One region of the Tomitella fengzijianii genome, then DNA from elsewhere that is predicted to be linked to it. Evidence: predicted binding sites of a transcription regulator. Region 1 holds the regulator's gene; each other region holds the start of a gene.
What was found. Region 1 encodes LexA, which represses DNA repair genes until DNA is damaged. Its sites were predicted from a motif close to CGAACANNTGTTCG; they were not measured.
Positions count from the first base shown of each region.

Region 2: FO059_RS05575 (HNH endonuclease signature motif containing protein) is a predicted target of LexA. The motif match lies at 3,663-3,676, and genes of this name have one in related genera.
Region 3: FO059_RS12950 (CoA transferase subunit A) is a predicted target of LexA. The motif match lies at 2,161-2,174, and genes of this name have one in related genera.
Region 4: FO059_RS04385 (error-prone DNA polymerase) is a predicted target of LexA. The motif match lies at 3,718-3,731, and genes of this name have one in related genera.

Region 1 is NZ_CP041765.1:2,249,715-2,257,118, reverse strand. Features, by position in the region: gene FO059_RS10245 (malate synthase G) at 1-822, opposite strand, end outside; gene dapF (diaminopimelate epimerase) at 1,040-1,966, shown strand; gene hflX (GTPase HflX) at 2,098-3,465, shown strand; gene FO059_RS10230 (acyl-CoA thioesterase) at 3,462-3,974, opposite strand; gene lexA (transcriptional repressor LexA) at 3,979-4,689, opposite strand; gene FO059_RS18370 (LysM peptidoglycan-binding domain-containing protein) at 5,555-5,842, shown strand; gene nrdR (transcriptional regulator NrdR) at 6,036-6,527, shown strand; gene hrpA (ATP-dependent RNA helicase HrpA) at 6,543-7,404, opposite strand, start outside.
Region 2 is NZ_CP041765.1:1,208,860-1,216,263, forward strand. Features, by position in the region: gene FO059_RS05565 (AMP-binding protein) at 1-349, shown strand, start outside; gene FO059_RS05570 (class I adenylate-forming enzyme family protein) at 346-1,875, shown strand; gene FO059_RS05575 (HNH endonuclease signature motif containing protein) at 2,041-3,513, opposite strand; gene FO059_RS05580 (AMP-binding protein) at 3,703-5,304, opposite strand; gene FO059_RS05585 (SDR family oxidoreductase) at 5,304-6,098, opposite strand; gene FO059_RS05590 (SDR family NAD(P)-dependent oxidoreductase) at 6,293-7,054, shown strand; gene FO059_RS05595 (GerMN domain-containing protein) at 7,116-7,404, opposite strand, start outside.
Region 3 is NZ_CP041765.1:2,835,938-2,843,341, reverse strand. Features, by position in the region: gene clpX (ATP-dependent Clp protease ATP-binding subunit ClpX) at 1-258, shown strand, start outside; gene FO059_RS12960 (IclR family transcriptional regulator domain-containing protein) at 429-1,205, opposite strand; gene pcaD (3-oxoadipate enol-lactonase) at 1,223-2,011, opposite strand; gene FO059_RS12950 (CoA transferase subunit A) at 2,210-2,968, shown strand; gene FO059_RS12945 (3-oxoacid CoA-transferase subunit B) at 3,063-3,722, shown strand; gene FO059_RS12940 (MFS transporter) at 3,846-5,351, opposite strand; gene fdhD (formate dehydrogenase accessory sulfurtransferase FdhD) at 5,473-6,294, opposite strand; gene FO059_RS12930 (GNAT family N-acetyltransferase) at 6,376-7,041, shown strand; gene FO059_RS12925 (molybdenum cofactor guanylyltransferase) at 7,060-7,404, shown strand, end outside.
Region 4 is NZ_CP041765.1:948,923-956,326, reverse strand. Features, by position in the region: gene FO059_RS04390 (esterase/lipase family protein) at 1-104, shown strand, start outside; gene FO059_RS04385 (error-prone DNA polymerase) at 248-3,619, opposite strand; gene FO059_RS18875 (hypothetical protein) at 3,796-3,927, opposite strand; gene FO059_RS04380 (hypothetical protein) at 4,034-4,324, opposite strand; gene FO059_RS04375 (alpha/beta hydrolase fold domain-containing protein) at 4,434-5,312, shown strand; gene FO059_RS18320 (hypothetical protein) at 5,598-5,762, shown strand; gene FO059_RS18870 (hypothetical protein) at 5,829-5,963, shown strand; gene FO059_RS04370 (hypothetical protein) at 6,024-6,965, shown strand; gene FO059_RS04365 (hypothetical protein) at 7,053-7,404, shown strand, end outside.

The DNA.
Region 1 (7,404 bases):
GTCTTCGAAGTCCATGATCGTGGTGATCGCGGATTCCATGGCGATGTCCTTGACGCCCGCGGCATCGGTGCTGCCGATCGGGTCGGCGGGGTCGATCTGGATCTCCAGGTGCAAGCCGTTGTTGCGCAGCAGCACGCCCGTCGGCGAGGCCTTGTCGCCGCTGTAGCCGACGAAGGCGCCCGGGTTCTGCAGGCCGGTGGTGGCGCCTCCACCCAGGGTCGCCTGCAGGTTCTCACCGTCCACGGCGTACTTCACGGCATCGGCGTGGCTGCCTTCCGCCAGCGGCAGCACGTCGTCGAGGAAGCCGCGAGCCCACGCGATCACCTTGTCTCCGCGCACCTTGTTGTATCCGGAGCCCTTCTCGGCCCCGCCGTCCTCGGGGATGGCGTTTGTGCCGTACAGGGCGTCATACAGCGAACCCCAGCGCGCGTTCGCCGCGTTGAGCGCGAAGCGGGCGTTGAGCACCGGCACCACGAGCTGGGGGCCGGGCGTCTCGGTGACCTCGGTATCGACGTCCGCGGTGGTGATCGAGAACGGGGCCGGCTCGTCGACGAGGTAGCCGATGTCGGTGAGGAACTTCTTGTAGGCGGCGGGATCCACCGGGCCGGGCGTGCCGTCGTGGTACTCGTCAATCTGCTTTTGCAGCTGCGCGCGGGTGTCCAGCAGGGCGCGGTTCTTCGGCGCGAGGTCCGCGAAGATCTGCGCCGTGCCCTGCCAGAACGAGTCCTTGCCGACGCCGGCGGCGGGCAGGGCCTCGTCGTTGATGAAGTCGTAGAGGACTCGGTCGACCTGGATTCCGTCGATGGTTTCGCGATCGGTCACGGTGCTTCCTCGCTTTCGGGGTGGCGGGGCGGTCGGCGTGCGCGTCCCGGAGGGCTCCGGAGCGGCGTCTCCGCGGATGGAGCCCGACGGTGTCGGATTCCATATCGCGAAACTCACCGATTGCCTGGTGAAATTCTAGCGCGGATCGCATGCGATTCCCATCCCCGGGCGATCCCGCGCAGGTACGCCTGCTTCGCGGCGAACTAGGCTGTGAAGCATGGACTTCGTCAAGGGGCATGGCACCGAGAACGATTTTCTGGTGCTGCCGGATGACGGCGTGGGTATCGACCTCGCGCCCGCGTCGGTATCGGCGCTATGCGACAGGCGCCGCGGGTTGGGTGCCGACGGGATCCTGCGGGTCGCCCGCGCCGGGGCGCTGGTCGCCGGGGGTGTTCTCCCCGCGGGGCTCCCGGACGGCGTCGGGGAGCAGGACTGGTTCATGGACTACCGCAACGCGGACGGGTCGGTCGCGGAGATGTGCGGCAACGGCGTCCGCGTGTTCGCGCATTACCTGCGCGCGTCGGGGCGTGAAGACCGGGAGTCGTTCGTCGTCGGGACCCGCGCCGGAGCAAGGGCTGTGACGATGACCGGCGCGTATGACTTCTCATCCGAGGCGCGCGTGTCCGTCGAGATGGGGCCGGTGTCGGGCTTCGGCGAGTCCGCAGTGCAGTTGGGCGGCGCCGACCGCCCGAGGTTCCCGGCAGTTGCAGTGGACGTGGGCAATCCGCACCTGGTTGCAGTCGTGGACGGGCTCGACGCCGCGGGCCTCGCGGCTCTCGACATCGCGGCGGCCCCCGAGTTCGATGCTTCGCTGTTCCCCGGCGGGGTCAACGTGGAGGTGGTGACCCCGCTGCGTGCCGGCGGCGTCGCCATGCGCGTGCACGAACGGGGCGTAGGGGAGACGCGGTCGTGCGGAACCGGCACCGTGGCGGCCGCGTACGCGGCACTGTGCGCCGACGGCCGGCCCGCCGGGAGAGTCGAGGTGACGGTGCCCGGCGGTGAAGTGACGGTCACGATCGGGACGGATGGTCGCGCAACACTCGAAGGCCCCTCGATGCTGGTGGCATCGGGGGCTGTCGACGATCGCTGGTGGAAACGCGCGGTCGATGCCGCGCACCCCGCCGGTCTCGGAGCGGCGCGATGACGGATTCGGAGCGACAGGATCCCGGTGTGGACGAACAAGGGAAGCAGGTGCCCGAGCACCGCGACAGTCCCGACGCCGCCGGACACGGTGCAGGCGAACGCAGCGGCGCGCGGGAGCCCTCTCTCGGCCAGATGCAGCTGGAGGAGCGCAGCTCGCTGCGCCGCGTCGAGGGACTCTCGACCGAGCTGGCGGACGTCACCGAGGTGGAGCAGCGCCAGCTGCGCCTGGAGCGTGTGGTGCTCGTGGGGGTGTGGACCGAGGGCACCGCGGCGCAGGCGGAGACGAGCATGTCCGAGCTTGCCGCACTGGCGGAGACAGCCGGGTCGACGGTGCTCGAGGCGCTGATCCAGCGACGAGACCGGCCCGACGCGTCCACCTATATCGGTTCCGGAAAGGCGGCCGAGCTGCGCGACGTCGTGAAGGCCACGGGCGCGGACACGGTGATCTGCGACGGCGAGCTCAGCCCCGCGCAGCTGACGAGCCTCGAGAAGGTCGTCCAGGTGAAGGTGGTGGACCGCACCGCACTGATCCTCGACATCTTCGCCCAGCATGCGACCTCACGCGAGGGCAAGGCGCAGGTGTCGCTCGCGCAGATGGAGTACATGCTGCCGCGGTTGCGCGGCTGGGGCGAGTCCATGTCGCGCCAGGCGGGCGGCCGGGCCGGTAGCAACGGCGGCGTGGGGTTGCGCGGTCCGGGCGAGACGAAGATCGAAACCGACCGCCGCCGCATCCGATCGCGGATGGCGAAACTGCGCCGCGAGATCGCGCACATGAAGAACGCCCGCGACGTCAAGCGTCACCGGCGCAACACCACCGGCGTGCCCTCCGTGGCGATTGTCGGCTACACCAACGCGGGCAAGTCGAGCATCCTCAATGCACTGACCGGTGCCGGGGTGCTTGTGCAGAACGCGTTGTTCGCAACGCTCGACCCGACGACGCGGCGCATCGTGCTCGACGATGGACGCGAGGCCGTACTCACCGACACGGTCGGCTTCGTGCGGCACTTGCCGACCCAGTTGGTGGAGGCTTTCCGTTCCACCCTCGAGGAGGTCGATCAGGCCGACCTGCTCATGCACGTCGTCGACGGGTCCGACGAATTCCCGCTCGAGCAGATCCAGGCGGTCAACGAGGTGATTGCGGACGTCCTGCGTGATGCGGGGGCGGACGCGCCGCCGGAGCTGCTGGTGGTGAACAAGATCGACGCCGCGGACCCGGTGGAGCTCACGCGGCTGCGCGGCGTGCTCGACCGCGCGCACTTCGTCTCCGCGCGTACCGGCGAGGGCGTCGAGGCGCTGCGTTCGAACCTGACGGAACTGCTCCCGGGGCCGGGGGTGGAGGTCGGGGTGCTGGTCCCATATTCACGCGGAGACCTCGTCGCACGGATCCACGCCGAGGGCACGGTGAGCTTGGAACGGCATTGCGCCGAGGGGACGGAAGTGCGCGCGGAGGTCCCGCGCGCACTGGCGGCGGCTCTCGCACAGTACTCCGTCGGCGGCTAGCCTTCGGAGGTTCCCGGTACCCCCGTCCTGCCGCGGTCCGCGCGGTGGGGCCCGGAGAATGCCGCGCGCAGGTCGTCGGGCCACGGCACGGGGCCGCCCTCGCTTCCGTCGGTGTGGACGGCGATCATGGTTCCGTCGGCGGCCGTTCCCCGTGCCCCGGTCATCGCGAATCGATAGGTCACCGAAGTGGTGCCCACCGCGACCACGGCGAAGCGCACCTCGAGGGTTTCACGCAGCCACATGCGCTGCCGGAAGTCGGCCTCATACCGTACGCGCGGAAGGCGTTTGAGCAGTTCCGGACGGCCGATCGACTCGAGGAACTCTCCCTCGGCCTCCTCCGCCCACTGGCGCACTATCGAAAAGTGCTGGTGTCCCGACGCGTCGGTGTCCGGCCACTGCAGCTGGCGGCGGATCGTCACCGTGGGCCGGCCCTCGCGCGCGGCCTGTTCGATCACGTCCACTGCCGAGTCGCCTGGCTCGCCGCCGGACGATGCACTCGATCTCGTCAACGGGTCACACCTTCCGCATCACGGTGACGACCTTGCCGAGAATGGTCGCGTCGTTGCCGTGGATCGGGGTGAAATGAGGATTGTGCGGCATCAGCCAGACGTTCTTCCGGTCCCGCTTGAAGGTCTTCACTGTGGCCTCGCCGTCGAGCATCGCCGCGACGATGTCGCCGTTGTCGGCGACGCTCTGCTGACGCACCACCACCCAGTCGCCGTCGCAGATCGCCGCATCCACCATCGACTCGCCGACGACCTTGAGCATGAACAATGTTCCGTTGCCCACCAGCTCCTTGGGCAGCGGGAAGACGTCCTCCTGATTCTGCTCGGCGAGGATCGGTCCGCCGGCGGCGATCCGGCCCACCAGCGGAACGAAGGTGGGCTCGGGCCGCGAGGGTGCCTCGGCGCCGTCGGCCGCGCCGCCGGAGTCCGCTGAATCCTCCGCCGACCGGAGCGGTGTGATCCCTCGGACGTCCACCGCGCGCGGACGATTGGGGTCCCGGCGCAGGAAGCCCTTCTTCTCGAGTGATTGCAGCTGGTGCGCCACCGATGATGTGGAGGCCAGCCCCACCGCGTCGCCGATCTCGCGGATGCTCGGTGGGTAGCCGCGCTCGCGGACCGATGTCTGGATCACCTCGAGCACCCGGCGCTGACGGTCGGTGAGTGATTCGATGGACGGCCGCCCGCCGTCCATCGCCACATTGAAGTCTCTCTTAGGCATTGATCCAGGTCCTCCCTGCTGTTTCGCGGCAATCCCAATCCGCCGGTGTGCTCCCGTTCGGGATCCGCCCCGGTTCCGCACGGCGTCCGTACGTGTTCGGTGCGGCGTGCGGTCCCAGCTGCGGATCCATTGCGAGGATCCCTCCGGTCGATCCCCGCTCGACCCCACGGAGTATTTCGCCCCACGGAGAAGCTCCGGCCTGATTCGAATGTAGCGCCGATCGCTCGAATCGACAAACATCTGTTCGACGCGTGTCCCGTTACGGCGGGACCGTCGTCCGTCGTCGGATTCGTATGCGTCGCTGCAGGTGGCGGGCGTGCAGGTCAGGATCTGTCGGCTCTGGCTGATACAACCCGAACGTGTGTACATCGAACGGAGTCTCGAATCGTCTGTCGCGACCGCGTCCGGCGGGGTGCGCGATCGGGCGTGCGGCGGGGTGCGCGGTGCGCGGTGTGCGGTGCGTGGGCATCGAATCCGATCGAACAGTTGATCTATCGAATGCAAAGGCGATAGAATGCACATGCGAACGAACGACAGTGCTAAACATCTCCGGCGTCGCACGCAGGATCTCCCAGGACTCGCGGCGATGGACGACCGGATCGGTACGCAGAAGCCGGTGCGGATGCACCTACGGCGGAAACGGGAGGCTGGCATGAATGCTGTGGCGGAGCGTCGGGGTACGTCGGGGCGCGTGTTGGGCGGGTACCCGGTGCCGGTACGGACTGCACCACCTGAGCGTCCGCGGACCGGCCGCCGGCGGGGCATCGACAGGACGGATGCGTGGCGGCGTCCCGCCGGTACTCCGGCAGCGTTGCCGCGGCGCGCCGTTCGGATGTCGACGGCGCGGCATGCCCCGGCAGCCGGGGTGACGGAGAGGCGCGGGCTGGCGGCGGCGGTTGCGATCGCACTGCTGCTCGCTGTGGTCATCTTCGTGGCGGCGCAGGTGCGGTCGATCGATGCGACCACGATGCCCGACGACGTGACCACGGTAGAGGTCGCCGGCGGTGACACGCTCAGTTCGATAGCACGGGATGCGGCGCCGGAGGTCCCCGTCGGTCGGATGGTGGAGCGCATCATCGCGCTCAACGGACTCGACGGTGCGGCGGTCCGTGCGGGCCAGAGCCTCGTTGTGCCGTGGGCGCATGCGCAGTGAAACCGCATGCAGGGTGCAGTGCGTGGCGGTGTCGTTGCACCCGGACTATCGGCGGCGTCGGTCTGCTCCGGGCCTTCCCGTATTATCGGCGTGGAGAAAGTGACCGCTAGCTGATATGCGCGTGCACCAGGAAGGGCGTCCCCGGGGCAGTGTGACTGCGTCGCGCATGGAGTGCAGCGACGAAGGAGCCCCCATGCACTGTCCGTTCTGCCGGAACCCCGAGTCCCGTGTGGTCGATTCGCGCGAAGCCGACGAGGGCCAGGCCATTCGACGCCGACGGCAGTGCCAGGATTGCGGACGACGGTTCACGACTGTGGAGACCGCCGTTCTATACGTCGTGAAGCGCAGCGGTGTGAAGGAGCCGTTCAGCCGGGCCAAGGTCGTGCGCGGCGTCCGAAGCGCCTGCCGGGGCAGGCATGTCGACGACGACGCGTTGCACCTTCTCGCGCAGACGGTTGAAGAGACGATCCGTGCGACCGGCTCGCCGGAGGTCCCGAGCCAAGAAGTGGGACTGGCGATCCTCGGCCCGCTCCGCGACCTCGACGAAGTCGCATTCCTCAGGTTCGCGTCCGTCTACCGGTCGTTCAGCTCGGCGGAAGACTTCGAAACCGCCATCGAAGAGTTGCGGCAGCACCGTGAAGGCGTCGGCGATTCCGCAACCGAGGCGCCGGCGCCCGCGCGGTGACCCCGGCGGCGGTCGTCACCGCGGCAGCGTGCCGATGACGCGCATGATGCGCTTCTCGCTCACCTGCCGCGCAGTCCCCATTTTCTGCGCGAAAAGACCCACGCGCAGCTCCTCGATCATCCAGAACACGTCCTGGACCGCCGACGACTCGGCGACCCCGGGCGGGCAGCTCTCGAGGTAGCGTTCCAGCGCGCCGTAGACCCGGTCGAGGACGTCCATGCCCTGGTTCTCACGTCCACCGGCGGACGGCGCGGATTCCAGGCGCATCGCCGCGGCCCGCAGGTACCGCGGGATCTGCGCCGCCCGCGCACTACCCGCCTCCAGAAGAAAGCCAGGCCGGACCAGATCGGCACGCTGTTGGCGCACGTCCTCCACCGTCGCCTCGGCCACCGCCGGGGAAGCCGCCGCTTCGTCGATCGTCAACTGCAGATTTCCCCAGCAGCGGACGATCTCCACGGCTGACGCGGCGATCCCCGGCGCGGCCGCACGCGCACTCGGTCCTACGGCGGCCTTCAGCCGTTCGAACGCATCCGGATCACGGACCGGCCCGCCCGCGCGCATCATCGCCTCGTCCACAGCGCACTCGTGCACATCGTCGACCAGCCCGTCGGGCCCGCCGAACGGGTACTGCCCGGCGACCAGCCGGTCCGCCGTCGACAAGACAGAAAGCAGGCGCTTGCCCAGCCCCGGAACGGAGTTGAGCAGGAGCCGGCGCGTACCGGTGCGCATCGCCGCCGCCTGTTCCGGGCGAGTCGACACCACGGTCACCGCAACCGCGGCGGGCGCGCCCGGCGTCGCCGGGGTGTCGACACTCAACGTCGGGAAGCCGACTACCTTCTGGCCCGCGACCTCGCTGACCACCTGCTCGGGCACTTCG
Region 2 (7,404 bases), 1.0 Mb from region 1:
CCCGCGCTCCGGCGACCAGGTGATGGCCGCCGTGGAGATCGAGCCCGGCGCGGAGTTCGACGCCGACGAGTTCGTGGGCTTCCTCGCCGCCCAGAACGACCTGGGGACCAAGGCCACTCCCCGGCTGCTGCGCGTGTCGCGGGGCCTGCCGACGACGGGATCCAACAAGGTCCAGAAGAAGGTCGTCGCCCAGCAGGCATGGCGGTGCGATGAACCCGTCTACCGGTGGGCCGGCCGAGGGGCTGTGGACTACGAACTGATGACGAACGAGCAGATGGACGCGCACGAGGCGGAGTTCGCGGAGCACGGGCGCGTGCGCCTGCTGCCGCCGGGGGCGGTGGGGGCGTGAACCTGGCCCGGCTGCTGGAGGACTCGGCCGGGCGCGGCGACGCCGAGTACCTGGTGGCGGACGGCCAAAGGGTGGGATTCCGCGAAAACCATGAGCGTGCGCACGCGCTCGCAGCAGCGTTGCGCCGCGAGTACGGGATCGGCCGGGGAGACCGGGTGGCGATCCTCGCCGCGAACGGGATTCCCTGGATCACCGCGTTCTGGGCGGTGACGGCGCTGGGCGGGGTCGCCGTGGCGATGAACGCGCGGTGGGCGGCGCCGGAGGTGGAGCATGCGCTCCGGCTGACCGAGCCCGCGCTCGTGCTTGCGGATGAACGACGGCGCCGGCTCATGCCTCGCACCGGCGACGATGCCGTGCCGGTGTGCGCGATCGAGTCCGTCGAGACGATGGTGGCGGCCGGCGCGGGCGGCGTCGTATCCGGCGGGTTGCGTGCGCAGTCGGAGGATCCGGCGACGATCCTGTTCACCTCGGGCACCACAGGCAGGGCCAAGGGGGTCGTGCACCCGCAGCGGAGCCTGATCGCCACCGTCGACCACCAGCGCGCGTCCCGCGTCGACGACCCGGCCCCGCGGCGCTATCTGCTCGCCACCCCGCTGTTCCACGTGGCCGCGCTGCACAATCTGACGGTGCCGCGGCTGGTGGTCGGCGATGCGGCGGTGCTGTGGGAGGGACGGTTCGACATCGACGGCGTGACGCGACTGATCGAGGGGGAGTCGGTGACGCACTGGAGCGCGGTGCCGACGATGGCGGCGCGGCTGCTCGACCTGCTCGAGGAGCATCCGGAAGCCGCGGAGCGGTTGCGGACCCTGCGGGCGTTGTCACTGATCACCGCCCCCGCGTCGCCCGCGATGCAGGACAGGCTGCGGGCGCTGGTGCCGACTGTGCGGACCTCGCTCGCCGCCACCTACGGCCTCACGGAGACGGCATGCCCGGTCACCGCGGCCACGGACTCGGACCTGGCGGCGGATCCGCTGTGCGTCGGCACTCCGGTGCCGCGGATGGAAGTGCAGATCCGCGAGGGGCGGCGCCCCGCCGCCGGCGTGGGCGAGATCTGGGCCCGCGGGCCGCACCTGATGAGTGGATACTGGCGTGACCGCGAGGCGACCGGCGCGGCGTTCGACGCGGACGGTTGGTTGCGGACCGGGGACGTGGGCGAGTTCGTCGAAGGCCGGCTCCGGGTGCACAGCCGCCGCACGGATCTGATCATCCGCGGCGGCGAGAACGTCTACCCGGCCGAGGTGGAGGCCGTCGTCGAGTCGCATCCGGCGGTGGCCGAGTGCATGGTGCACGGCGCCGCGCATCCGGAATGGGGCCAGGAGGTGTGCGCGGTGGTCGTGCCGGCGGACTGGAGTGCCGGCACGCTAGGGGGTGCGGATCCGGCGCTGCCCGACGGTCTTGTCCGGTTCGCCTCCGAACGGCTCGCCGCCTACAAGGTGCCCGTCCGGTGGACGGTGCGGGACGCGCCGCTGCCACGCAACGCCTCCGGCAAGGTGGTGCGCGGCGAGGTGCTCCGGCGCGGAGCGTGATTCGGAGTCGGACGTGCGGCATCGCCGGGTGTGCTCCGGCACAGACCTGGCGTGGTCCTTCCTGCTGGGCCCGGGCCGTGGCCGGGTGACGGGCATGCGTCGACCACGCGCATCGATCTGCGCGCGACGCACATCGCGAGGTGGCCGACGCGGTCGACCGCGGTGCTATTCCGGGGGCGGCTGGGCGCCACCGTCGGAGTCGATCCATTGCAGTGACAGCGAGTGTCCGGCCGGCGCCCGGAACCGCGGCCGTCTCGTAGCGGCGTCGACCTTGACCGTCCACCCGTGATGGTGCACCGACCGGTGGTGCTCGGTGCACAGACCGACGAGGTTGTCCATATCGGTGGGGCCGCCGTCCGCCCAGTGGTGCACGTGGTGCGCGACGCACCAGGCGGGCGGGCGGTCGCACCGGGGGAAGGCGCAGCCGTGGTCGCGGGCGGCGAGTGCGCGGCGCTGCGCCACCGTCGCCAGGCGCCGGCTGCGGCCGACGTTCAACGGCGCGCCGTGGCCGTCGACGCCGACCGGGGTGACCGCGGCGTCGCAAGCCAGGCGCCGCGCGGCGGAGACCGGCAGGGCGGCGAACCAGTCGGTCATGCCGTGGGGCAGGTTGTCGAACACCTCCCCGTACCGGCCGGCGGAGATCAGCCCCGCGCGCACGTCGTGATCGGCGTCGGTGTCCGCGAGGTCGCGAAGCCCGATGTGCACCGACAGCGTCGTACCGGTGCCGGCTCCGCCGCCGAAGTCGTGCATGCCGCCCGCTGCTCCGGCACCGCCGCGCGCAGGTTCCGCTCCGGGCGACTCCTGCGCGTCGGCGGCGGAGCACGTGGTGTGTCGGCGCAGGTATTCGGCGAGCCCGTCGGCCCGGCGTTTGGAGGCGCTGCGGCGGTCGCTCGTGCCGTCCGGCTCGGGCCGCGGCGCGGAGTACGGCGACAGGGCGACGCTCAGCCGCTCGCCGGTCTCGGCGTCGAGATCGCCGCGCAGCACGTAGCGTCCGCCGAGGGTGCGGGACAGGAAAAGGGTGTTGCGGGTGGTGTCGTCGCCGCCGAAGGTGTCGCTGCGGCGGCGCAGCGGCCAGGGGACGCCCTGCCCGCTCTCATCGCCGCCGGCCGCAGAGCCGCCGTCCCCGCCGCCGGAATCGTCCCCGCCGCCGCCGTCGGAGTGTTCGCCTGTGGGTCCCGCCTCGGGATCGACGGGCGGCTCGGTGTAGTGCTCACGGATGCCGTCGATCGTGGCGGACAGCTCGGCCTGCTTGTGGGTGCGCACGAACTCGACGAGCACCGACTCGGCGGTGGCGACCTCGTCGGCGGGCATGTCCGGCGGCGGGTCGTCGAGGAAGTCCATGATCAGCGTCGCGGCGGGCTTGGAGATCTGCTCACCCGCGTAGGCCTCGAACACGAGCGGCCTGTCATGCAGACGCCGGGCGAAGGCGACCAGGTTGCGCGCCAGGTACAGGGACATCGTGGTGCGTTCTGCGACCATGCTCGCGACGTGGGCCGGATTGCCGACGTCGCTGCCGCGTCCCGAAAGCTCGGCGATCAGGCGCAGCATCTCGACCTCGCGGGCGAACAGCGAGTGGACGGCGTCGTCGAGGCCTTCGACGAGTTCCGGCTCGGTGCGGCGCCACAGGCTCGCGGTCATCGGTGAGGCCGAAGCCCCGCCCGCGCCGGTGTTGCGGCCCCGCCTGCGCCCCATCGTTCCGCCCCCCGGTTTCCTTCTGCAGCCCCCCGCTGCAGAATCCACCATACGGGAACGATTGTTCGATGTCATGGAATTGACGAACACAAAATCGAATCGACGTTCGATGACGTCCGGGCATTCCGCGACTGCTTACATCTCGCGGAAGGCGAGCTCCTTGCCGTCGCGGACGAACACCCGGTCCGTCACGTCGTGCCCCTCCGCCTGCAGCTGCCGCTTGATCACCTTGCTGGTCGTGGTGCGGGGGAGGGCCGCGGAGATGCGCACGTACTTCGGCGCCCACTTGGTACCCAGGTCCGGCTGCTCTGCCAGGAACAGGCCGAAGGCGTCCGGTTCGAACTCGACGCCCGGGTAGAGCTCCACCGCGACCATGACCTGGTCGCCCACCGCCTCGTCGGGAACGGCGTACACCGCGACGTGGTTGAAGGCGGGGAAGCGGGCCACGATGCGTTCGACCGGGGCGGCCGCGAAGTTCTCGCCGTCCACGCGCAGACGGTCGGAGGTGCGGCCGGCGAAGTACCAGTACCCGTCGGCATCGCGGTACGCCATGTCGCCGGACCAGAGGATGCCGTGCCGCACGCGCTCCTCGTCGGCCTCCTGGTTGCCGTAGTAGCCCTCGAACTGGTTCACATTGCGGGTGTTGGCGATCTCCCCGATCGCCTTCTCCGCGTTGATCAGACGACCCTGCCCGTCGAACTCGGCGCGTGGGCATTCCTCGAGCGTGTCGGGGTCGATGACTGCGGTGCCCTCGTCGGCCAGCCCCAGCGACCCGGCGGGCATTCCTGGGATCCTGTTGATCCGCATCCCGCCCTCGGAGGTGCCGTACGAGTCGATCACCTCGCACCCGAAACGCCGCGAGAACGTGTCGATGTCCTTCTCGTTCGCCTCGTTGCCGAAGGCGATCCGCAGCGGGTTGTCGGCATCGTCGGGGCTCTCGGGGGTGGCCAGGATGTAGTTGAGCGGCTTGCCCACGTAGTTGAAGAACGTGGCCTTGTAGCGTCGGATGTCGTCCAGCCACGCCGAGGCGGAGAACTTCCTGCGCAGCGCGATGCAGCCGCCGGCGCTGACGGCGGGGGCGATACCGGCCATGATGGCGTTCGAGTGGAACATCGGCATGGCGACGTAGAAGACGTCGTCGGCGCCGAGGCCCCGGCGCTCCTGCTGCTGGCGGGAGATGGTGCCCAGACGGCCCTGCGAGCAGATCACCGCCTTGGGGGCGGAGGTGGTGCCGGAGGTGAACACGAGCGAGAAGATCGTCGCCGGATCGGGAAGTGCAAACCCGCCGCCACCGCGTTGTGCGGACAGCAGATCGCCGAATCCGGGCGCGTCGCTGGTGAGGATGCGCTCGGGCGGGCAGGTGAGTTCGACGCCGTCGAGGAGCGGCCGGTGCGCCTGATCGGTGACGATGAGTTGGATGTCGGTGAAGTCGATGTCACGCACAAGTTCGGCGCCGCGGCGGGTGGGGTTGATGCCCACGATGGTGGCCCCGGACAGGCCGGCGGCGAGGACCCAGAACAGGTTCTCCGGCGAGTTCTCCATGAGCAGGCCGATGTGCCACGGCCCGTCCACCCGCATGCTCCGGGCGAGTTCCGCCCGCGCCTGCGCTTCGGCGACGACCTCGCGCCACGACCATTCGCGGTCCTCGAACCGCAGGCCGGGGTTGTCGTCCTCCGCACGCGCCGCGATGAGCGACGCGAACGGGTCGGCCTTCGTCCAGATCGTGTCGGTGCGCATCAGCGGGCCTCCTCGCCGCGGGTGACCAGGTAGCGGCCCGGGAACTCGCCGCCGCCGTGTACGGCCAGGTCGGTCCCGGTCAGGTAGGACGCGAGGTCGCTGCTGAAGAACAGGCACGCCTTCGCCACGTCCTCGGGCACCGCCATCCGCTGCATGGGAATGATCGACGCCACCGCCGCGCCGCCGTCGTCGCCGTAGACCTCGGCGGCGGCCTCCGTGCGGATGAGGCCGGTGGTGATGTGGTTGACGCGCACCTTCGGCGCCCATTCGAGCGCCAGGGCCTGGCTGAACATGAGCAGGCCCGCCTTGGCGGCCGAGTACGCGGCCGTGCCGGGCTGGGGGTCGTGCGCGGAGACGCTGCCGATGTTGATGATGGACCCGCCCGAGTCCTGCTGCTGCATGACGGCGTTGGCCGCCTGCGCCAGGTAGAACGGGGCGAGCATGTTCAGTGCCACGATCTTGTCGACGAATCGGGTGGACACAGTGGCGGAGTCGGCGTCGGGGGAGCCGCCGGCGTTGTTGACGAGGATGTCCAGGCGGCCGTGGCTCTGCTCGACGTCCTGCACCATCGCCTTGGCGCTCTCCGCGTCGCGCACGTCCAGGGCACGGAACTGCGCGGTGCGGCCGCCCGCGGCGGGCAGCGATTCCGGTTCGGTCCTGCCGCACACTGTGACCTGGGCCCCGGCGGCCAGCAGCGTCTTTGCGATGACGAAGCCGATGCCCTTGGTGCCGCCGGTGACGATCGCCACCCGGCCGCTCAGATCGATCGTGCTCGTGGGGTCGGGGGAGCTCATGCGGTCCTCGCTTCCGGGCGTCGGCATGCCCTGCGTGCCTGCGTGTTCTGGTGCGTCGCCGTGCAGAGTGCTGCGGAGCTGTGCGTCGGCGTACTCCGTATATCGGGATGAGGCTACCAAGCACTTGCTAGGTTGATTACCCTGGTGGTCACTGAACGGGTAGCTAATACCCACCGACACTTGGGAGCGCATCGATGGGCACATTGGACGGCAAGGTCGCGCTGATCACCGGCGCCGGTCAGGGCGTGGGCGAGGGGATCGCCTTCGCGCTCGCGAAGGAGGGCGCGAGCATCGCGGCGCTGGGACGCACCAAGGCCAAGGTGGACGAGACGGCGGAGGCCATCCGCGCCCTGGGCGGCACCGCGATCGCGGTCGAGTGCGACGTGGCCAAGGAGGACCAGCTGGCGCCGGCGGTCGACGAGGTGGTGACCGCTCTCGGCGGGATCGACATCCTCGTCAACAACGCCAACTACAGCGTCCTGGGTCCCATCGCCCAGATCAAGCGGCACCACGTGGAGAAGGCCCTCGCGGTCGGTCCGCTGGCGGCGCTCTCGCTCATGCAGCTGTGCCATCCGGTGATGAAGGAGCGCGGCGGCGGGGCCGTCATCAATATGGTCACCTCCGCGGCCGTGCGGTGGGACACGTCGAACTACGGCGGATACGCGGCGGCCAAGGAGGCCCTGCGTTCGCTGACGCGCGCGGCCGCCTCGGAGTGGGGGCGCGACAACATCCGCGTCAACGCCGTCGCGCCGCACGCGCTGTCGCCCGGCCTCAAGGGCTGGATCGAGCACAACCCCGAGGAGGCCGCGGAGTTCGTCGCCACCATTCCGATGGGGCGCATCGGCGAGTGCGAGGAGGACATCGGCCGCGCCGTCGCATTCCTCGTCGGCCCCGACGCGCGCTACCTCACGGGTGCGACGATCCCCCTCGACGGGGGGCAGGCCCGCTGGGTGTAGTCGGCCCGCAGCACCTCAGACGGCACCGGCCGGCCCTGATGGGGCCGGCCGGTGCCGTTCGTCATCGCAGCGACAGCGCGACGTCCAGCGGTGTCCCGTCGATGTCGACATCCACCGTGTCCACATTGGGAAACTGCAGCGCCGGCTCGGTGAGCTGCGCGCGGACCCGGGGGATGTCGCATTCGCCGCCCATCGTCAGGTCGCCGGTGAGGTGGACCGTCGCATGGCCGTCGGAGATCGTCGCGGACTGGTACGTGAGGTCGGACGCCGCAAGCGCGTTGTACAGCCCTGACGCGCCGTAATCGCGTTCGCGGGTCCCGAGCTGGGCCCGGTACACCTCACCGAGCGGT
Region 3 (7,404 bases), 590 kb from region 1:
TTCGACATGGACGAGGTGGAGCTCGAGTTCACCGACGACGCCCTCGAGGCCATCGCGGATCAGGGGATCCTGCGCGGCACCGGCGCCCGCGGCCTGCGCGCGATCATGGAAGAGGTCCTGCTGCCGGTGATGTACGAGATCCCGGGGCGGGACGACGTCGCCAAGGTCGTCGTCGACGGGGACACCGTGCGGGAGAACGTCAACCCCACGATCGTGCCGCGCGCGTCGGGCGAGGAGCGACGCGAGAAGTCCGCGTGACGTCGTCGTGAGTTAGGGCAGAGGCCATCGAGCGCCCCGGCGGGAGGGTTCCGCCGGGGCGCTCGTCTGCGTCGGGCCGCGTTCAGGTGCGCCCCGCGTTGGGTGGACATTTGGCTGGATTCCGGCGGAAAACCAGCCAAAAGTCCACCAAGGCAGGGCGGCGGTGGGCCTCAGCCCGGTCCGGCGCGGCGCAGGTCGGCCTCGATGGCGGCGGCCGTGGCGGTGAGCAGAGGCAGAATGCGGCCGGTGAGTTCGGAGACGTCGTAGCGTCCGGCGGGGGTGGAGACGTTCACCGCGGCCGCGACGGTGCCGTCGGCGCTGCGGACCGGTGCGGCGATGGAGCGCAGCCCCGGCTCGAGCTCCTGGTCGACGACGCAGTAGCCGTCGTTGCGCACCCGGTCGAGGACGCGGCGCAGCTGATCGGCGCCGGCGACGGTCGTGTCGGTGAGCCGCTCGAACGACGCGGCGGCGATCACCGCGTCGAGCTCCGCCGGGGGCAGGCCCGCCAGCAGCACCCTGCCCATGGAGGTGACGTGGGCGGGGAAGCGCGTGCCGATGGTGATGGACACGGCCATGATGCGGCTGACCTGTTCGCGGGCGACGTAGACGACGTCGGCGCTGTCGAGGACCGACACCGACGTGGACTCGCCGACCCGCTCCGCGAGGTCCCGCAGGTGCGGCTGGGCGAGGTCGGGCAGCCGCAGGCCGGACAGGTAGCTGTAGCCGAGCTCGAGCACCAGCGGCGTCAGCGAGAACGTGCCCGCATCGCTGCGCACGTAGCCGAGGTCGGTGAGAGTAAGCAGGAACCGGCGGGCCGTCGCGCGGGTGAGCCCCGTCGCGCGCGCCACGTCGCTGAGCGTGCGTGACGGGCTGTCCGCGTCGAAGCAGCGGATCACCGCCAGCCCGCGGGCCAGCGACTGGACACGGTCCGGGGGAGGCGTCCGCATGTCGGAGGGGCCCGCGCTCACCGCGTGCCGCCCGTCCCGGAGCGGTGTACGTGCGATGTGATCAGCGCGTTCACGGCGTCGGCCTGCTCGACGTTGGCAAGGTGGGCGCCGGGGTCGAGTACTTCGAGTGCCGCGCCCGGCACCGCGTCGGCGATGGCTCGTAGCGCGTCTGGGCCGGTGGCGGAGTCCTGCGCGCCGGCGATGACAAGGGTGTGAACGGCGATGCGCGGCAGGTCGGCGCGCCCGTCCCAGGCGGAGATCGCCTCGCAGCATGCGGCGTAGCCCTCGTCGGACGTGGCGCTGACCATGGTGCGCGAGCGAGCGACCAGTTCCGGCGCGCTCGCGGCGAGCCTGGGCGTATACCAGCGGTCGACCACCGACGCGGCGATCGAGCCGGTGCCGTCCTTGCGGACCGCCGTCGCGCGGTCGAGCCACGGCTGCGGATCGCCGAACCTGGCCGCGGTGCACAGCAGCGTCAGTGAGAGGAGTCGGGTGGGGGCCCGCACGGCGACGCGTTGCGCGACGGCGCCGCCCAGGGACAGCCCCGCCAGGTGCACCGGCCCGCCCCGGGCGGCGATCAGCCCCAGCACGTCCTCCGCGAGCGCGTCGACGGTGTAGGGGCCGGCGGGGACGGGGGAGCCGCCGTGGCCGCGCAGGTCCGCGCTGATCACGCGGAACTCCCCGGACAGCGCCGTGTATTGCGGTTCCCACATGGTCAGGTCGGAGCCGAGGGAGCCGATGAGTACCAGCGTCGGGGCGCCTGCATCCTCGGGTCCGTCGATGCGGTGTGCGAGTGCGACGGTCATCGGTCCTCCTCGTGTGTGGTCGGCGCTTCAGTCCTGCCCGCTTTTGGTGGACTTTTGGCTGGAACATGGCGGAATTCCAGCCAAAAGTCCACCAAAAGCGGTGACGGGGGCGGTCCGGGGCTAGCGTCGATACCACCATGTTCGCATAGCGAATGGGCGTTCACAAGACGAACATGTTGATGTAGCCTGGGCCGCGTGTTGAACAAGGTGATTGCCACAACAGCGGGGGCCGTGGCCGACGTGCCCCACGGCGCGTCCATCGCCGTCGGCGGCTTCGGGCTGGTCGGCGTGCCGGAGGCGCTGATCGACGCGTTGCTCGAGCAGGGGGCGGGCGACCTGGAGACCGTGTCGAACAACCTCGGCACCGACGGTTTCGGGCTCGGAGTGCTCTTGTCCGCCGGTCGCATCCGCCGCACCATCAGCTCGTACGTGGGGCAGAACAAGGAGTTCGCCCGCCAGTACCTCGCCGGGGAGTTGGAGGTGGAGCTGACGCCGCAGGGCAGCCTCGCCGAGCGCATGCGGGCCGGCGGCGCGGGCATCCCGGCGTTCTTCACCCCCGCGGGTGTGGGCACCCAGGTGGCGGACGGCGGGCTGCCGCGCCGATACGCGCCGGACGGGTCGGTCGCGCTGGCGTCCCCGCCGAAGGAGACGCGCGAGTTCGACGGGGAGGCTTTCGTGCTGGAGCGTGCCATCGTCACCGATTTCGCGCTGGTGCACGCTTGGAAGGGGGACCGGCACGGAAACCTCGTGTTCCGGAAGAGCGCGCGCAATTTCAATCCGCCGGCCGCAGCAGCGGGGCGCATCACTGTGGCCGAGGTCGAGGAGCTGGTGGAGCCCGGTGAGATCGACCCGGACGCGGTGCACGTGCCCGGCATCCAGGTGCAGCGCGTTGTGCATGTGGCCGTGACGGCGCCGAAGAAGATCGAGAAGACGACGCTGCGGGAGACACGATCATGAGCCGGAGGGTGTCGGGAGCATCGCAGGGAGTACCGGAGCGGAGCGAGGAACGGACCGAGGAGCGGAGCGGCGCTCGCAGGCGGGAGACACGATCATGACCTGGTCCAGGAACGAGATGGCGGCGCGTGCGGCCCGTGAGTTGGAGGACGGCCAGTACGTCAATCTCGGCATCGGCATGCCGACGCTGATCCCGAACTTCATCCCCGGCGACGTCGAGGTGATCCTGCATTCCGAGAACGGGGTGCTGGGCGTGGGGCCGTATCCGACCGAGGAGGAGCTGGACGCGGACCTGATCAATGCCGGCAAGGAGACCATCACTGTCGCGCCGGGCGCGTCGTTTTTCGACTCGTCCCAGTCGTTCGGGATGATCCGCGGCGGCAAGGTGGACGTGGCCGTGCTGGGGGCGATGCAGGTGGCGAGCGACGGGGACCTGGCCAACTGGATGGTGCCGGGCGCGATGGTCAAGGGCATGGGCGGCGCGATGGACCTGGTGCACGGCGCCCGCCGGGTGCTGGTGCTCACCGATCACGTCACCAAGAAGGGCGACCCGAAGCTGGTCGACGCGTGCACGTTGCCGCTCACCGGCGCGGGGTGCGTGCAGCGGGTGATCACCGACATGGCCGTCGTCGACGTCGCCGACGGAGAGTTCGTGCTGTTGGAAGTGGCACCGGGCGTCACCGTCGACGACGTCCTCGCCGCGACGGGAGCGCCGGTCCGGGTGCCGGACTCCGTGCGGGTGTCGCCGGCCGGCTGACGGCGCGTGGCGGGGCTCCGGTTGTGCCCTCGATTGACGATCAAGCGGCTCTCACCGGTCCGGCCACCGGGATACGGCACTTCTGGCATGGTCGGCCGGGGCGAGGCATCCGGCGGGTGAGTGTCACTGCGGTGAGCGTGCCTGCGCGGGACTGCTTCCGGCGGGCCCCGGATCCGCGGCCGGCCCGTCCGTGAGGGGCCCCCAGCGCAGGACGGTGCCGCACACGATCCCGCCCAGCGCGAAGATCCCGGCCGTCCACCAGAACGCCGTGGTGTAGCCGTGCACTGCGGCGGCGGCCTGCACTGCGGGCGTGGGGCGCGCGGATGCGGCGTGTGCCGCGATATATCCGGTCACCGCGCTGGTGGCGATGGTGTTCAGCAGTGCGGTGCCGATGGACCCGCCCACCTGCTGACCGACGTTCAGCGTCGCCGAGGCCACGCCCGCGTCCGACGGCTGCACGCCGAAGGTGCCGGTGTTCATCGCGGAGGGCATCGACAGGCCGATTCCCACGCCGCCGACCATGATCGGGCCGAGGACTGCCGAAGCGTAGGAGGAGTCGGCGGTGATGCCGGTCAGCCAGACCATCGCCCCGGCTGCGATGAGCATGCCGAATCCGACGAGCGCCTTGGGCCCGATGCGTGGCATGAGGACCACGTTGGACAGCTGCGCCGACAAGGCCAGTGATCCGATCATCGGCAGGAACGCGACGCCGGTGCGCAGCGGCGAGTAGCCGAGGACGGTCTGCAGGTAGTAGGTGAGGAACAGGAAGATGCCGAACATCGCCGCACCCGTGAGCAGCACTGCAAGATAGGACGCGCCGCGGTTGCGGTCGAGCACGACGCGTGGCGGCAGCAGTGGGAAGTGCGCGCGGGTCTGCCAGAAGGCGAAGAACACCATCAGCGCCACCCCGACGGCGAGGAACGCCAGTGTCGCCGTGTCGTCCCAGGAATGGGACGCCGCATTGGAGAATCCGTACACCAGGCAGAACAGCGCGACGGACCCCGCGATGACGCCGACGAAGTCCAAGCGGGCCTGTCCATGGTCGCGCTGGCTCGTGAGAAGGAACACCGCGCCCACCACGGCGACAGCGGCGATCGCCAGGTTGATGTAGAGGCACCAGCGCCAGCTGAGGTATTCGGTGAGCGCGCCGCCGAGCAGCAGGCCGATGAGGCCGCCGGCCGCGACGATGGCGCCGAACACGCCGAACGCCTTGCCGCGTTCCTTGGCGTCGGTGAACGTGACCGTGAGGATCGACAGCGCGGCGGGTGCGAGCAGCGCGCCGAACACTCCCTGGCAGGCGCGTGCCACCACGAGCATGACGAATCCGACGGACGCCCCGCCGACAGCCGAGGCGGCGGCGAATCCGACGAGCCCGATGATGAATGCGCGCTTGCGGCCGAAGAGGTCGCCGATGCGCCCGCCGAGCAGCAGGAGGCTGCCGAAGGCGAGGGCGTAGGAGGTGATGACCCACTGCCGGTCGATGTCGGAGAAGTGCAGGTCGCGCTGAGCGTCCGGCAGGGCGATGTTCATGACAGTCAGGTCCAGCACGATCATCAGCTGGGCGAGGCCGACGAGTGCGAGCACGAACCATCGGCGGCGGGAACCGGCCATTGCGCCGTCGCGGTCCATGGCGCCTCCTCGCCCGCGCGGCCGGAGCTAGTCGGGACCGCACGTAGCGCCTATTGTGCGGCAGCGCCGCATCCGGCCGCAGCCGATTCGCCCCGCCGGCCAGCAGGGTGCGGGCCGGCGCCTAGGACCCGGTGACCCGGTCCGGCCGCGAGTACACGTTGAGCCCGCCGTCACGCACGAACCCGACGAGGGTGATGCCGGAGCGTTCCGCCAGGTCCACCGCCAGCGAGGACGGCGCGGACACGGCGGCCACCACGGGCACCCCGGCCATCGCTGCCTTCTGCACCAGTTCGAACGACGCGCGGCCGCTGAGCATCAACACCTGACCGGCCAGGGGGATCCGCCCGTCGCGCAGTGCGGCTCCGAGCACCTTGTCGACCGCGTTGTGCCGGCCGACGTCTTCGCGCAGAGAGAGCAGTGCGCCGTCGGAACCGAACAACCCGGCGGCATGCAGGCCGCCGGTGGATTCGAACACCTTCTGCCCGGTCCGCAGCAGTCCGGGCAGCCGGGTGATCACGGCGGCGTCGACGGAGACCGGGTCGTGGGAGGGCGGGTGCGCGCTGACGGTCTCGACGTCGTCGATCGAGGTGGTGCCGCACACCCCGCACGCCGAGCTGGTGAGGAACGACCGTTGCCGGTGCACGCCCGCCGCCTCGTCGCCCAGCTCCACGTCGAGGACGTTGTAGGAATTGCGGCCGTCGTCGTCGGCCCCGGCGCAGTACCGCATGACGTGGACATGCTCGCGCTCGGAAACGATGCCCTCCGCCAGCAGGAACCCGTGCACGAGGTCCATGTCGTCGCCGGGGGTGCGCATGGTGACGGTCAGCGCCGCGCCGCCGACGCGGATCTGCAGCGGCTCTTCGACCACCAGCGTGTCCTGGCGGGTGTGGTGTCCTTCGGAGGTCCGCCGGACGATCCGCCGACGGGTGGTGACGCGGCCCATGCCCTCATCTTGGACTGCGGCGCGTCCCGATGCACATGTCCGTCCCCCGCACGGCGGCCGGGTAAGTGGCATCCTGGACCGGTGCCACCTACGCAGAAGACCGTCGGCAGCCCCGAAGCCCCGAGTTCGCCCCGCCCCGCCGTGAACGTCCGTCCTGCCACGGGAGACGACGTCCTCGGCATCGCCCGCGTGCTCGCGGACGCCTTCCACGACGACCCGCTCATGGCGTGGATCGTGCCGGACGAGCATGCCCGGCCGGGCGCGCTGCAGCGGATGTTCGTGGTGGGGCTGCGCTTCCACCATCTCGGCCTGGGCGGCGTGGAGGTCACGGAAGCCGCGTCCGGCCGCATCGCCGGCGCGGCGGTGTGGAATCCGCCGGGCAGGTGGAAGTCCTCACGCGCGGCGGAACTGCTTTCGGTGCCGGCGGAACTGCTGGCACTGGGCCGTGCGGCGCGGCTCGCGGGCATCGTGGACGACACCCTGTCGCAGGCGCATCCGGAGGAGCCGCACTGGTACCTGTCGGAGATCGGGACCGGGCGGCAGGCGCGCGGCCTCGGCCACGGCTCGGCGCTGCTGCGATCGCGGCTGCGGCGGTGCGACGCGGAGGACATGCCCGCGTACCTGGAGTCGAGCAAACGGGGGAATCTGCCGTACTACGAGCGCTTCGGATTCGTCAGCACCGGGGAGATCCGCATCCCGGACGGGCCGTCGCTGTGGGGCATGTGGCGCGAGCCGCGGCGGTCGTGAAGCTATAGCGCGGTGACGGTGCCTCCGACAGGACCCGCCGGGGATGTCTGCGGCGTGGTGCTCGCGGGCGGGCGTTCGCGCCGTATGGGGCGCGATAAGGCCGCCCTCCCCTGGGGGGCCGCGACGATGCTCGAGACCGTCGTCGCGGCCGTGCGCACTGCGCTTCCGCAGGTCTTCGTGGTCACCGCCGCGGGCCGGAGTGTTGCGCTTCCAGCGGACGTCGACGTGGTGGTGGATCCGGTCCCGGGGCAGGGGCCGCTGCGCGGGCTGGAGACGGGCCTTCGCGCGGGAGGCGCCGCCGGGTACCCGTGGGCGTTCGTCGCGGCCACCGACATGCCGCTCATCACCACTCGGGTGGTGGGG
Region 4 (7,404 bases), 1.3 Mb from region 1:
ACAACGAGCGCTCGTGGCTGTTCGTCCTCAACGCCCTCGACCCCGCGCACGCGCAGCCGGTGCCGTGCTTCTACCAGGCGCCGTTCGCGCCCTGGGTGCACTGACGGGCGGGCGTCGCCTCGCCGCCGGCCCCGCACGGTCCGAGCACCTCCTGTGCAGCCCGAGCACGCGTTCCCGGCGGATCCGGTGGAAACGGCGCTCGGATTGCGCAAGCCGCCCGCCGGGCCCGCGCAGCCGCCCCCGCCCCCTACCGGAAGTCCCGTGACCGCGCGGCGATGCGCAGGTCGAGCGGTTCGAGCCGGTCGGCCACCACCGTCACCGCACCGGAGGCGTTCTGCACCGTGCCCCGCACCACCAGGGCCGTCGCGGTGACGGCGAGCCGACGGTGCCGCGCCCACAGCCCCGCCGAGCAGACCACGTTGACCATGCCGGTCTCATCCTCGAGGTTGAGGAAGGTGACTCCGCCCGCGGTGGCGGGTCGTTGGCGGTGGGTGACGGCGCCGCCCACCAGCACCCGGTCGCCGTCGGGCACTGTGAGCAGCCCCGACGCCGGGACGATTCCGCGCTCGTCCAGCCACGTGCGGATGAACTCCGTGGGGTAGCTGTCGGGTGAGATGCCGGTGGCCCACACGTCGGAGGCGGCCAGTTCGAGCCGGCTCATGCCGGGCAGCGAGGGCGCCACCGCCACGGTGCCCAGGCCGGGGAGCCGTCCGGGCCGTTCCGCGGCGGCCGCGCCCGCCGACCACAGCGCGTCGCGGCGCCCCAGCCCCAGGCACCCGAACGCCCCCGCGGTGGCCAGCGCCTCCACCTGCGCCGTGGACAGTTCCACCCGCCCGGTGAGGTCGGTCATCGACGCGAATCCGCCGTCCGGCCGGGCCGCCGCGATCTCCTCGGCCTTGGCCTGCCCCAGCCCGCGGACCGCGCCGAGCCCCAGCCGCACGTCCCGCCCCGCGTCCTCGAGCCCCGCCTCGACGCCGGACGCGTTGATGTCCACCCCCTGCACCGCGACGCCGTGCCGGCGGGCGTCGGCGACGAGGGACTGCGGCGAGTAGAAGCCCATCGGCTGGGCCCGCAGCAGCGCGGCGCAGAAGGCGGCCGGGTGGTGCAGCTTGAACCAGGCCGAGTAGTAGACGATGGCGGCGAACGACTGCGAGTGGCTCTCGGGGAAGCCGAAATCGGCGAAGGCGCAGACCTTTTCGAAGATGCGGTCGGCCTTGTCTCCGGTGATGCCGTGCAGCCGTCGCATGCCGTCGTAGAAGCGTCCACGCAGCCGTTCCATCTTCTGCGGCGAGCGTTTGGAGCCCATGGCGCGGCGCAGCTGGTCGGCCTCGGCGGCGGTGAATCCGGCGACGTCCACGGCCAGTTGCATGAGCTGCTCCTGGAACAGGGGGATGCCGAGGGTGCGGGCCAGCGCGTTCTCCATGGCCGGGTGCTCGTAGGTCACCGTCTCCTCGCCGTTGCGCCTCCGTATATAGGGGTGCACGGAGCCGCCCTGGATGGGGCCGGGCCGGATGAGCGCCACCTCCACCACCAGGTCGTAGAAGGTGCGGGGTTTGAGCCGGGGCAGCGTGGCCATCTGGGCCCGGGACTCCACCTGGAACACCCCCACCGAGTCGGCCCGCCGCAGCATCGCGTAGACGGCGTCCTCCGCCAGGTCCAGCTGCGCCAGGTCGACGGTGATCCCCTTGTGCTCGGCCACCAGGTCGATGGCGTAGTGCAGCGCCGAGAGCATGCCGAGCCCCAGCAGGTCGAACTTGACCAGTCCCACCGCGGCGCAGTCGTCCTTGTCCCACTGCAGCACGGTGCGCCCCGCCATGCGCGCCCATTCGACGGGGCACACGTCGGCGACGGGGCGGTCGCAGATGACCATGCCGCCGGAGTGGATGCCCAGGTGGCGGGGGTAGTCCTCGATTTGTTCGGCCAGGTCCAGCACCGCGCCGGGGATGTCGGTGTCGGCGCGCAGGTCCTGGTCGTGCGACAGTCTTCCCCATCCGCGCACCTGCTTGCTCCACGCGTCCTGCTGCCCCTGGGAGAATCCGAGCGCCCGCGCCATGTCGCGCACCGCCGAGCGCCGGCGGTAGGTGATCACGTTGGCCACCTGGGCGGCGTGGTCGCGGCCGTGCTTGCGGTAGACGTATTGGATGGCCTCTTCGCGGCGGTCGGATTCGATGTCGACGTCGATGTCGGGCGGGCCGTCGCGCTCGGGCGAGAGGAACCGTTCGAACAGCAGCCCCGCGCTCACCGCGTCCACCGAGGTGATGCCGAGCGCGAAGCACACCGCGGAGTTGGCCGCCGAGCCGCGCCCCTGGCACAGGATGCCGCTGCGCCGGCAGAAGTCGACGATGTCGTGCACCACCAGGAAGTAGCCGGGGAAGTCGAGCTGTTCGATCACGGCCAGTTCGTGTTCTATCTGCCGGTAGGCCGCCGGGTTGCGTGCGGGGCCGCCGTAGCGGCGGGCGGCGCCGCGCAGGGTGAGCTCGCGCAGCCAGGTGGCCTCGGTGTGCCCCGCGGGCACGTCGAACGGCGGCAGCTGCGGGGCGATGAGGCGCAGGTCGAAGGCGCATTCGCGCCCCAGTGCGGCGGCCCGGGCCACCGCGTCCGGGTAGCGGTCGAACAGCACGGCCATCTCGTCGCCGGAACGCAGGTGTGCGCCGCCCACCGCGGGGAGCCAGCCGGCCGCGTCGTCCAGGCTGCGGCGCGCGCGGACCGCGGACATGGCCATCGCCAGGCGCCGGCGCCGGGGGGCGGCGGCGTGGGCGGCGGTGGTGGCGACGGTGTCGAGGCGGTGGCGGCGGGCCAGCCCGGCGAGCGCCTCGCACAGTTCGTCGTCCTGCGGGCTGCCGTTGCGGGTGAGTTCCACGGTGACGCGTTCGCGTCCGAAACGCTCGGCCAGCCCGCCCAGCGCGGCATCGGCGGCGGCCAGCGCCGTGTCCGGGTCGGGGCTGGAGGCGAGGGCCTTGCGCACGTGGCCTTTGCGGCAGCCGGTGAGGATCTGCCAGTGCCCGCCCGCGGCCGCGGTGAGCCGGTCGAGGTCGAAGCGCGGGCGCCCCTTCCGCCCGCCGGCCAGGTGCGCGGCGGCGATCTCGCGGGACAGGCGCCGGTAGCCTTCCTGGCCGCGGGCGAGCACCAGCAGGTGGGTGGCGTCCGGGTCCGGTCCGCCGTCGGCCCCGGCCCGTTCGTCCGCCGCGTCCAGGCCCAGCTCGGCCCCGAAGACGGTGCGCACGCCCAGCTCGGCGGCGGCCTCTGCGAAGCGGACGACGCCGTAGAGCCCGTCGTGGTCGGTGAGCGCCACCGCCTCGAGCCCCAGGCGCGCCGCCTCCTCGACGAGTTCCTCCGGCGGGCTGGCCCCGTCGAGGAAGCTGAACGCGGAGTGCGCGTGCAGCTCGGCATAGGGGGTGCGGGTGCTCTGCCGCGCCGTGTCGGGCGGCAGGTACGGGGCGCGTGTGCGGGACCAGGCGGGACTGTCGTTGCCGTCGCCGGGGTGCTCCGCCCGGCGTGCGGCCCGCTCCCCCGCCCCGGGCTGCGCCGACTCCGGCGCCGGCCGGCCGGAGAGCACACGTTCCATCTCCGACCAGCTGGGTGGACCGTTGCTCCACCGACTGGCTCCGCCCCACCCCATGGCTGTCCCCTTCCCGGACGACGCGCATCATCCGGGCCGCCGGACTCCCGTCCCGGCCGCCCGGATGCACTGCCGTGGGGAAGACACGGAAGCGAAATAGAACATACATTCGATATGATCGAATATAGCGTCAATCCGCTTGCACGGTCAAGACGGAGGATCCCGAGAAGGGCGGGTCAGCCCGATTCCCCGGAAGGTGCAGTGGGTTCAGCGGGCGCAGCGGCCCCTGCCGCCTGCACCTCCCCGCCCTCGGCGATCCAGCGGACGCGCGTCGTGATCTCCTTGCCCAGCTCCTCGTTGAGCCTCACCAGAATCCTGGCAGCCCTCTGACGCGTCTCGGGAGACCAGGCCGCAGGGCCACCCTCGCACTGAGTCATCACCCTCACCTCCACCACACCCATCCTCCCCCGGATCTCATTCGAAGTCACCATCTGATCGCGGCGATACGAGGGTCGCGTCAAGAAATGCCGACGCGATCTCCTTCTCTTCACGCGAGACAAGCGACGATCTGCTCACGATGTCGACAGCGGACAGGCCGAGCGCGCTCGCGGCCGCGTTCATGCTCACCGCCCGTTCGAACGCCCAGGTGAGCCGACGCCACAACTCCGCCCGCCGATCGGCACGATCCTTCTGCGACAGTGTGACGATCACGCCGCCGAACCCGACCACCCCCACGATCACCGTCACCCACACCTGCACCGTCATGAAGCCCCCTCCCGGACACGCGCACGATAGCGCCGCGCTCCGACAACCACCGCGGACGATCCACCCGCCATAGACTGCGCGCGCAGACCACGACCGACCGGAGGGCGCCATGAGCATCGATACGGCGATCGTCGCCGCCTACCTGCGCCGCACCCGCAAGCCCCTCTACTCCGACGCCGAGCGCTATGCCCGGCACCTGCAGCAGCCCAAGGCCGACGCGGGGCCGCCGCGATGGTTGCGCAGGCGATGCGCGGTCGCCGAGCACACCGTCGAGGGGTTCCGGCTCGTCACCGTCGCACCGCGCACCGGGGCGACGGGTTCCGTCGTGCTGTATCTGCACGGCGGCGCGTACGTCAACGAGATCGCCCCGCAGCATTGGACGCTGATCGGGATGCTCGCCCGGGCCGGCGCGACGGTGCACGTGCCGCTGTACGGCCTGGCCCCGCAGCACGGGTTCACCGAGGCGTACGCGATGCTCGACGCCGTCTACGCGGACCTCGCCGACGCGGCCCCCGCTCTGACCGTCATGGGCGATTCCGCCGGCGGAGGCCTGACCCTGGGCTTCGCGCAGACGCTCCGCGACTCCGCGCGTCCGCTGCCGCGCGCGCTCACCCTCATCGCGCCGTGGCTGGACATCGCCTGCCGGAACCCCGAGATCGACGCCATCGAGGCCTACGACCCCTGGCTGGGCAAAGCGGGGGCGCTCGTCGCCGGGCGGGCGTGGGCCCGCGGCACCGATCCGGACGATCCGCGCCTGAGCCCCGCCCTCGGCAGCATGGCCGGCCTGCCGCCGATCGACGCCTACTACGGAACCTTCGACATCACCTACGCGGACGCCGCCGCGCTGGAGCGCGCCTGCCGTGACGCCGACACCCCGCTCGACCTGCAGGTGGCAACCGGGGCGTGCCACGTGTATCCGCTGGTGCCCACCCGGGCCGGGCGTGCAGCGCGACGGCGGATCGTCGTGCGCGCGACCGGGACCCCGTAGCACTCCGCAGGCGACGCGCGACCGCCTCGTAAATAATCGGCCGGACCTCCCTCAAACTGATTGACTTCGTCACTACCCCTAAGTAGGGTCCCATCCCGAGGGGTGATGTTCGACACATCGAGCCGTTGGGGTGATATACGACTCGCAACCTGTGATCGCGCCGGCAATCCCGGCTGACACGTCTTCCTCGGCCGCTGCGGCCACCTTCACCCGCGGTCGACCCATTCACAAATTCCGCACCGGTCCGCCGGTTATTCGGCGTGCCCTGCGCAGGAAAGGAAACCCATGGGTTCGAAAACCCTGTTCTACGTGATGGCGAACTCCGTCACCGCCATCCCCTTCATCGGCGTTCTCCGGGCGTTCGCCTCGGTCGACCCGGCGTCCGCCGCCTTGGGCGACTTCGACACCGCCAGCCAGACGTTCGCGGACGGCAGCCTGGCCAACGCGTAACGGCCGCGCCACGCCTCCGAAATCACCCGCACACCACTGCCCGTACGCAGTGAGGAAGGACCGTTCATGAGCAGCAACCTGCCCGCCGTCGTCGGCACGCTGATGAAGGCGATCGTCGCCGGCTCCACCAGCGATTCCGCCGATTTCTGGAAGATCCAGGGCTGGTCGGTGGACGACCTCACCGCCGGCTCGTTCGAGTAGCCCGCGGCTCGCCGCAGCCTGCGGCGCCGCACCACACCATCCCCACGGGAAAGGAACCCCATGAAGACCCAGACCATGCGCCGAGTACTCGGCGCCGCCACCGCGGTGGGCGCGTCCGTCGCGCTCATCGGCACCGGCCTCGCCGGCGCCGCGCCCAGCTCGGATTTGTCAAGCGACTCGGGCGGATCGGCCGGCAGCGGCGGGTCGAGCACGATGTCAGCATCAGCTGACTTGGGAACCCCCTTCACGTTCGACAACTTTGCCGATTGCCCTAAGGACACGGTGACGGCGCCCATCAAGCCCGGCGGTCCGAACAATGTCGGGAGCTGTTACGACCTGTACGTCCGCTCAGGAACCATGAAGCTCGGCAACCTCACCGTGGACATTCCTGACGGCAGCTTGAAGATCGCTGTCGGCCAGAACTACAAGATTGACGAGAACGGCAATCCGATCCCGCTCGACCCCGGCCCCGGCTACGAGCTGGCCTGGCACTCGAAGGACGACGGGCACAACGGTCTTTACAGCAACGATGTGACAGTCCCCGGCGGCGCCTTCGGCACGAGCTCCTCGGAGAACTTCGCACTGACCGGCATCAAGGCAGAGGTCCAGGCGGTCAAGCCCCCCGTGGTCCATCTACTGGAATCCCGGCTGACGATGTCGATCCGCCTCAAGCTCTCCAACCCGCTCCTCGGCGATTCGTGCTATCTCGGATCGGCCGAAAACCCGATCAACATCGATCTGAAGCCGACCTATGTCCCGCCCGCGCTGGAAAATGACCACGGCGATGGCGCGATGCTGATCGGGCTCAAGAGCGAAGACAACAGCTTCTCCGTCCCGGGCGCTACAGGCTGCGGTCTCTTCGGCAGCCTGAACGGGATCGTCAACTCGAAGGCCGGCGCACCGTCAGCATCGGGTCAGAACTCGCTGACGACGGTCTCCGACGTCTACAACATCAGCTCTTTGCTGCCAGCGTGGCCGCCTGTGCCGATCACGACCCCCTAGCCAAAGCGCCCCAGAATGGAAGGAGGTCGATGCCAATCACGCAGAGTATCAGCACGTTCTAGACAATCCCAAGAATGGAAGTAGGACATGAAGTCAGCTTCGACGACAAGACAACTGCTCGCAGTTGCGGGCGGTGCCTCTGCGCTGGTTCTGACAGCGGCCGGGATCGCCTCGGCCTCCACTGCCATCGACCACGCAGGCGACTCGATTCAGGCGAGTGCCACAGGCGACATCTTCACCCCTGGCGTTCAGATCGTCTCGGGCGCATATGCGCTCAACTGTGAAAGCCTCACTGCAGCGGGAACGGTGCCCACCGGTAACGACTCGGCCAACCCCGACTGGGTCGTCAACTCGGGCACCGGAGGCATCGACGTCCCGATCGATAGCGTGGCGTTCACCAACTGCAATCTCAACGGCACGCCGGCGACGATTGCAGTCA